2 regions of the uncultured Succiniclasticum sp. genome follow, and region 1 is predicted to be linked to the other one. Evidence: predicted binding sites of a transcription regulator. Region 1 holds the regulator's gene; the other holds the start of a gene.
The links. The regulator HrcA, encoded in region 1, represses chaperone genes, less so after heat shock. The targets are predictions, from matches to a motif close to TGTTAGCACTCNNNTNANNNGAGTGCTAACA.
Positions count from the first base shown of each region.

Region 2: the regulator HrcA is predicted to act here: its motif matches at 1,560-1,590, upstream of QZV31_RS07710 (Hsp20/alpha crystallin family protein).

Region 1 is NZ_CADBFF010000005.1:98,475-102,143, reverse strand. Features, by position in the region: gene dnaK (molecular chaperone DnaK) at 1-759, opposite strand, end outside; gene QZV31_RS04185 (nucleotide exchange factor GrpE) at 899-1,597, opposite strand; gene hrcA (heat-inducible transcriptional repressor HrcA) at 1,735-2,775, opposite strand; gene hemW (radical SAM family heme chaperone HemW) at 3,161-3,669, opposite strand, start outside.
Region 2 is NZ_CADBFF010000013.1:8,945-12,613, reverse strand. Features, by position in the region: gene QZV31_RS07715 (acyl-CoA dehydratase activase-related protein) at 1-984, opposite strand, end outside; gene QZV31_RS07710 (Hsp20/alpha crystallin family protein) at 1,824-2,282, shown strand; gene QZV31_RS07705 (acyltransferase) at 2,765-3,669, opposite strand, start outside.

The sequences.
Region 1 (3,669 bases):
GATGTTGGTGGTCACCATGCTGGACAGTTCGATCTTGGCCTTTTCCGCTGCTTCACGCAGACGCTGCATGGCCATCTTGTCGTTGGACAGGTCGATGCCGCTTTCTTTCTTGAATTCCGCAACCATCCAGTTCATGATGCGGTCATCGAAATCGTCGCCGCCCAGATGGGTATCGCCGTTGGTGGCTTTTACTTCGAATACGCCGTCGCCCAGTTCCAGGATGCTGACATCGAAGGTGCCGCCGCCCAGGTCATATACCAGGATGGTATGATCGTCGGTCTTGTCGATACCGTAAGCCAGGGAAGCCGCCGTCGGTTCGTTGATGATACGCAGTACTTCCAGACCCGCGATCTTGCCTGCATCTTTGGTAGCCTGACGCTGGGAATCGGAGAAGTAAGCCGGAACGGTGATGACCGCCTGGGTTACGGTTTCTCCCAGATATTTTTCCGCGTCCGCTTTCAGCTTCTGCAGGATCATGGCGGAGATTTCTTCCGGGGAGAATTTCTTGTCGCCGATCTCCACACGGTAACCGGCTTCGCCCATGTGCCGTTTAATGGAGCTTACAGTACGGGCCGGATTGGAAATCGCCTGACGTTTTGCCATCTGGCCAACCAGACGCTGGTCGTCTTTCGTGAAACCGACTACAGAAGGAGTCAGGCGGCTGCCTTCCGGGTTCGTGATAACGGTGGGTTCGCCACCTTCCATTACTGCAACAACAGAGTTCGTAGTACCTAAGTCAATACCAATTACTTTAGACATGATGTATTCCTCCTTAAATTTTAAACTGAATTCATAAACACTTTATAAATCTTTGAACCTTTCGGTTCATAACTTAAACATTTTTACGTTGCCGGCGCCTGCTTTTTTGTCAGCACCGACATTCGGTTTTGTTAAACTTTTACTCGTTGCTGATGACGCGCACCTTGCTGTGACGCACCACTTTGTCGTGGAGCTGGTAACCTTTTTCAAAAACCATGTCAATGGTCTCGTCTTCCATCTCCGGGTTCTGCCCCCGCATCACCGCTTCGTGGAAATTGGGGTTAAACTTTTCGCCCTGGGCGGGAATCTCCTTTACACCCAAGTCTTCCAAAGTTTTTACGAACTGCTTCTGGATGCCGGCCATGCCATCCACCACGCTCTGTACGTCTGTCGCGTTTTCCGCCGCGGCTTCTGCCCGTTCAAAGTTATCCAGAATCTGTAAAAACTTGTTGACCACACTGATGGTCACATACGTAGCCAGCTCTTCCCGCTCCGCTGTGTTGCGGCGGCGGAAATTATCGAAATCCGCCTGGAGGCGCAGCAGCCGGTTTTTGGTTTCCGTCGCTTCTTCCTCTTTTGTTTTCAGCAGAGCCGCCGTGGCTGTCAGTTTAGCCTGTACATCTTCCAGCGTTTCTTCCGCTGCTTCCTCCGGCTTTGCTTCCTCCGGCTTTGCTTCCTCTGCAGCATTTCCGGCCATCCCTTCCCCGTTTCCGGATTCCGGGGCCGCCGCCTCTTCCGGCGCGCTTCCGGTTACGGTTTCCTCTTCGGTATGCGCATTTGCGTTCTGATTCGGATCAACCTCTTCCCGGATTTCTTCTTCACTCTTCCTCTTAAACAACACGGTTCCTCCTTTTGGATTTCTTGTCTGTCAATCTATATAAAATGATAATTTTCTTATTAAACGTTCTCCCACAATCCGTCCGCGCTTCCTGATTTATTTTTACAAATTCTCCGGAAGCAGGTGCAGTTGGGAAATCACTTCGGGTCTTTCAATATGGTTTCCAGATACTTGTGCAGATAATTCATCACCGCGATGACCTTGCGGTATTCCATCCGGGTAGGCCCCAGCACCGCCATAGTCCCTACGATTTGTCCGTTCAGCCGGTAGGTAGCCTGCACCATGCTGCAGTCCTTGATGCCGGTGAACTTGTTCTCGCTGCCGATGGTCACCTTCAGACCGGAATCATCCCCGGCGTTCAGAATATCCTTCACCACTTTTTCCTCTTCCAGGATACCCAACAGGTTTTTCACCCTGCCCACATCCTGGAATTCCGGCTGGTTCAGCAGCTGCTTGGCGCCGCCAAGGAACACTTTCTGCTCACTGTTCTTCGCGGCGATGTTGCTGATGGCTTTCTTCAGGGAAGCCAGCATCACTTCATCCTCAGATACGGCGGAGTACACTTCCTGCAACAGGTCGCCGGTAATTTCCGTGAGCCTTCTGCCTTCCAGCAGATTGCTCATCTTGCCGGACAGGTAATCCATTTCGGCGCTGCTCATCCCTGCCGGGATATCGATCAATCCGTTGTCCATGGCCCCGTCATCTGTGACGATGCACATGATCGCCTGGGTATCGCTCAGGGGTAAAAACTTCAGGTACTTGAACCGGGCCGTAGATTTTTTATTGGCCAGCACCAGCGAAACATTCTGGGTCATGCGGGACAAAATCTTGGCAGTGGATTTAAAAATGTCATCCATGTTACGGATGCGTTCTTTATACCAGCTGTTGATCAGCGCCCTGTCATTTTCCGTCAGCACGCCGGGTTCTTCCTTCATGGAATCCACCATGGAATCCACATACAGACGGTACGCCTGCGCAGAAGGAACACGTCCTGCCGAGGTATGAGGCTGCTCAAGGTAACCTAACAGTTCCAGATCGCTCATCTCGTTACGGATGGTGGCCGGACTCAATCCCAGATTATGTTTGCGGGCAATGGTTCGCGAACCCACCGGTTCCGCAGTTTCAATGTAGTCTTCGATGATGATCTGCAGGATTTTCCGTTTACGGTCGTTTAACATAATCCCACCTCATCTTTGTTCAGGAGGCTTTTGCTGCAGGCCTCCTTCGTGGTTCTGTTTTTTGTTAGCACTCACGTACGCAGAGTGCTAACATCTTTCACAATGTAAGAATAGCACCCTTTGCCAACAATGTCAATAGTCAAAAAGTAAAATTTTTATTTTTTCCGCACAATTCACACAAACTTCAAAATTAAAAAGAGCCGTTACACTCTTTTCAGTGAACGACTCCCGTTGGTTATGAAGTAAGAAAACACGAATCAATTCAAATATGCTGACCGATGCTGTTAAAACGCCGGCCGGGTAACTACTATCCGCCGAGTGGAAATGAAACTTGCAAAAGGTCGTGACACAATCAATCAACTGCATTAATGCTCCTCAACGTAGCTCATATAAATTTTTCAAACACGCGGTTACCGAACCGCATGCCATAAGTTGTCAGCCGCAGCTTTCCATCTTCGCACTCTGCCAGTTTTTTATCCAGCAGCGTTTGGATTTCCTTTCCATAATAGTTCATTATGTTTATATCAAACCGTTTTTCCATTTTGTTTATATCTGCGCCTTCCGTCATACGAAGACCCATGATCATCGCTTCGCTGATCTGGATTCTGCGGTCAAGGGGTTCCGTTTGCCACAGACCCCTGTACTCATTGACAGAAGAGTGTAAAAGGTCAGTTACTCCTTTCTTTTCCTTTTCTGCAGAAAGCATAGGAACAGAAGAAGTATCCTTCCCGTTCATTGTATTATCATCGTTTTGCGGTACAGGCCCTTCCTTCCTCCAGCCTTTTATATATTCCTGCACATCTGCCGTATTCGTCCGCCGTTCTTTTCCGTTAAAGGTACAGGCGCCCACCCCGAAGGCCGCGTAAGGTTCGTAATGCCAGTACACAATATTAT
Region 2 (3,669 bases), on a different contig from region 1:
TTTGTTGTGACGTTCAATAAAGGCGTCGTATTCTTCGCTGCTGCGGAACAGGGCCAGCCGCTCGTCCCGGGCGATGCCGTGACCGGCTTCCGCTTTGTCCAGGTTGGCGGTGAGGTCTTTGAACTCCAGCTCCTTGGTTTCTTCGGAAAGGGCTGCGCCCACGGCCACGAAGTAGGCTCCGTCTTCCACGTTCACCACGTGTTCCGGATCCATCTTCAGAGTCTCTATAAAACGCTTTTTCAGCTCCGGCAGGAAATAGAGCGGCCCGCCTAAAAAGGCTACGTTGCCGGTGATCTCCCGGCCCTGGGCCAGGTTGCCGATGGTCTGGTTCACCACCGCCTGGAAAATGGATTTGGCGATGTCTTCTTTGGAGGCCCCGTCGTTCATGAGGGCCTGGATGTCCGTTTTGGCAAATACGCCGCAGCGGGAGGCTATGGTGTAGATGCGCCGGGCGTTGGCGGCCAAGTCGTTGAGGCCTTTGGCATCGGTGTTCAGAAGAGCCGCCATGTGGTCGATGAAGGCGCCGGTACCGCCTGCGCAGACGCCGTTCATACGTTCTTCCGGCGCGCTGCCGAAGTACATGATCTTGGCGTCTTCGCCTCCCAGTTCCACCATGGTGTCAGTCTGGGGGATGAGTTTTTTCACCGCCGTGGCCGCCGCGATGACTTCCTGTACGAAGGGCAGCTGCAGCCGCTGGGCGATGCCCATGCCCGCCGAGCCGGTAAGGGCGAAGCGGAAACGGGAGGGCCCCACCACGTCTTGCAGCGCAGTGAGGTTGGTTACTAACGCGGTGGGGATATCAGAGAAGTGGCGGGCATAATGTTTGTAAACAATATGTTCCTCCGCATCTAATACCACAACTTTGATAGTCGTGGAGCCGATATCGATCCCCACTTTGTAGGACGCAGAACCTTCCGCCGGCACAGCGCTGCGTTTCCGCCCGGCTGCGTCGGTAGTGATCTGCGATTTGAAATTGTTCGTCATTGAAGCACCTCGATATAATATATGTAAAAGGAAAGGCTGATGGCGTTTTACCTGCAGCGTACATGGCATAATCTGCAGTGGGTTATCACACTACAGCCGATGCAACGCTGACGGAAATGCATCAGAGTTTCCGCAGACGGACAACTCACGGACTCATGATTTCCGCGTTGTCCAATTCCGAAACCCTGCCTGAAGTCACCTGATGAAAGTTTCTTCCGCAAGCTTCAGAATGCTGTAAGTTGTGTGCGAAATGGTTCGCACAGACAGTTTGCACAGGCGGTTTGCACTGACTGTATGCAAAGAACTGTGCATAAGGAAACGCCGTACATATACGTTTCCCGGAGAGCAGCCTAATGAGAGCGTTTCTCCTTTTCGGTGAACAGAGTCAGCGAATGGAACCAACACCTATTCAACTTTATATTATATACTATTTTCTCAAAAAAGCCATACTCTTTTCCTATTAATTAAGAAATTTTTTCCGGGATTATGGGAATGTGCATGGATGGTTATAAAAAACGCAGAAAAAAACATGGTGTTATGCGAGGATTAAAATACAAGGAATAAATTTTAAAAAAAATTAGCACTCAACTCTTGACAGTGCTAACAAAACGTGGTATAGTATGTGTAGAAACAAGGAAAGGACTATTGAGGACGAGGTCGCAAGGCTTCTTCCCATGATTTTTAACCTGAAACGATTGGCCGCGAGGCCTTTTATTTAAGGGTTAAAAGTCAAAAAGTCAGTAGTTGGATCTGTTGTTTCCAAACGTTATCAAAAATTTAAATTATGATATCGCGGTTGCGGCGCGAAGCCACAGCCGCAGCGAATGGAGGAATGAGTTATGATGTTACCGAGCATTTTTGGCGAAAATTTATTTGATGAGTGGATGAATGACAGTGGTCTGATGAACCCCAATTTCTTTGGCAAGGGTCATTCCCCGTTGTATGGCAAGCATGCGTCCAACATTATGAAGACGGATATCCGGGAAAACAAGGACAGCTATGATGTGATCGTGGATCTGCCGGGCTTCAAGAAGGAAGGGATCCAGGTACAGCTGGAAGATGGGTATATGACCATCACCGCCGCCAAGTCCCTGGACAAGGATGAAAAGGATGAGGAAGGCAAGTACATCCGTCAGGAACGGTACAGCGGCGCCTGCTCTCGCAGCTTCTATGTAGGGCCGGCCGTTACGGTGGAGGACATCAAGGCGAAGTTTGAGGACGGCACCCTGCGGCTGAACATCCCCAAGAAGGATCCGAAGGCTGTGGAGGGCAAGAAGTACATTGCGATTGAGGGGTAAAAGTATGTAGAGCTAAGAAAACCCCGTTCCGTCATGGAGCGGGGTTTTTCGTATTTTATGATGCAGCAGCCGGGGTGGTGACAGAAGGTAAATATTAAACTCTTTGCTATGGGGGAGCTTTTTGTTTGACAAACACTCTTGCGGATGCTAAAATACAAATAGAAGAGGTGCCACCGATGAACGGTTGGCCCAGGTTAACTACTTAAAAGTAGCCGTATCCTTAGCGCGGGCGGCTACTTTTTTGTTGCTTTTATCAGTTCTACAATCAGGGGCACAATAATCATTAAGACTATCAGCATGATTTGCATTTCTTCAAAAGAACTCATAAGTTGTCCCCCCTTTCTGCAAAAATCTTTTTAGGATTCTGCGTAATCGGAGGGTACAGACCCTCCGAAGAAGGCCAACCGTCCACCGTTTATGGTGACACCCTGAAATATATTGTACGCTTGTTCGCAATAAAATGCAAGTGTTTTGTTAAAATATTATTTCGGCTGCCTGCCTAAAAGCGCTAAACCTACAGGCCGGCTTTTTTTTGCAAGTTTGTGAATTACCACACCTGCTAACAACGAAGTCACTAATACTAATACGTAAAACACTACTACCGGTACCTGCGCAATGGAAAAGCCCAACAGCTGGAACCACTGCAGCCAATAGTATAGGAACAAGGGATGGATCAGGTAAATAATCATAGAGTATTCGGAGAGCACATCCAAAAACGAACGTCTGCTCTCTGATTTTTTTTCTGCCAAATCGGCCCCTTCTTCATCTACACGATTTTCCAGCTTCTCCAGCGCAGCGCTGAAGAATAGCAACCAGCACACGGTATAGAGCAGACCTTCCGGGGTGAGCTGGGTCATATATTTGGCAGGGATATCTTCCAACGGGATGCCTGCCAGCACGTACTGTTTAAATTTCCAAACCAGCACAGCACAGGAAAGCAGAAAAACGCCCAGGCTGGAGGTAAAATGACATTGCAGCCAGCTGCGAATCTTTTTTTCATGAATAGCGCAGACGCCGCCCAACACGAAAATGAAACCGTAAAACAGGGGCAGATAGTTCATGCGTTCGTTCAAAAGACGAATGATCATGGCGTGACCCTGGGTCCAGGGCGGATAATTCCAATAGGTGGCGCTCCATTGGTACAGCAAAATCTGCAGAGCTGCCAAAACAGAAAGTGAAGCACCGATACCTGCAGCGGATTTTTCACTGATCCACCTGACCAGCCGGCGCCAGAACGGCATGGAAAAATAAAAATACAGCAAGATCACCATAAAGTAAATATGGTAACAGCCTTCGCCCAGCAAAAACTTCACGATGAGTACGGAAACGGAAAAGCTCCGGTCCGGGCGATACATGTCTTCCCACTGCCACATGGCAATGTAAAAGA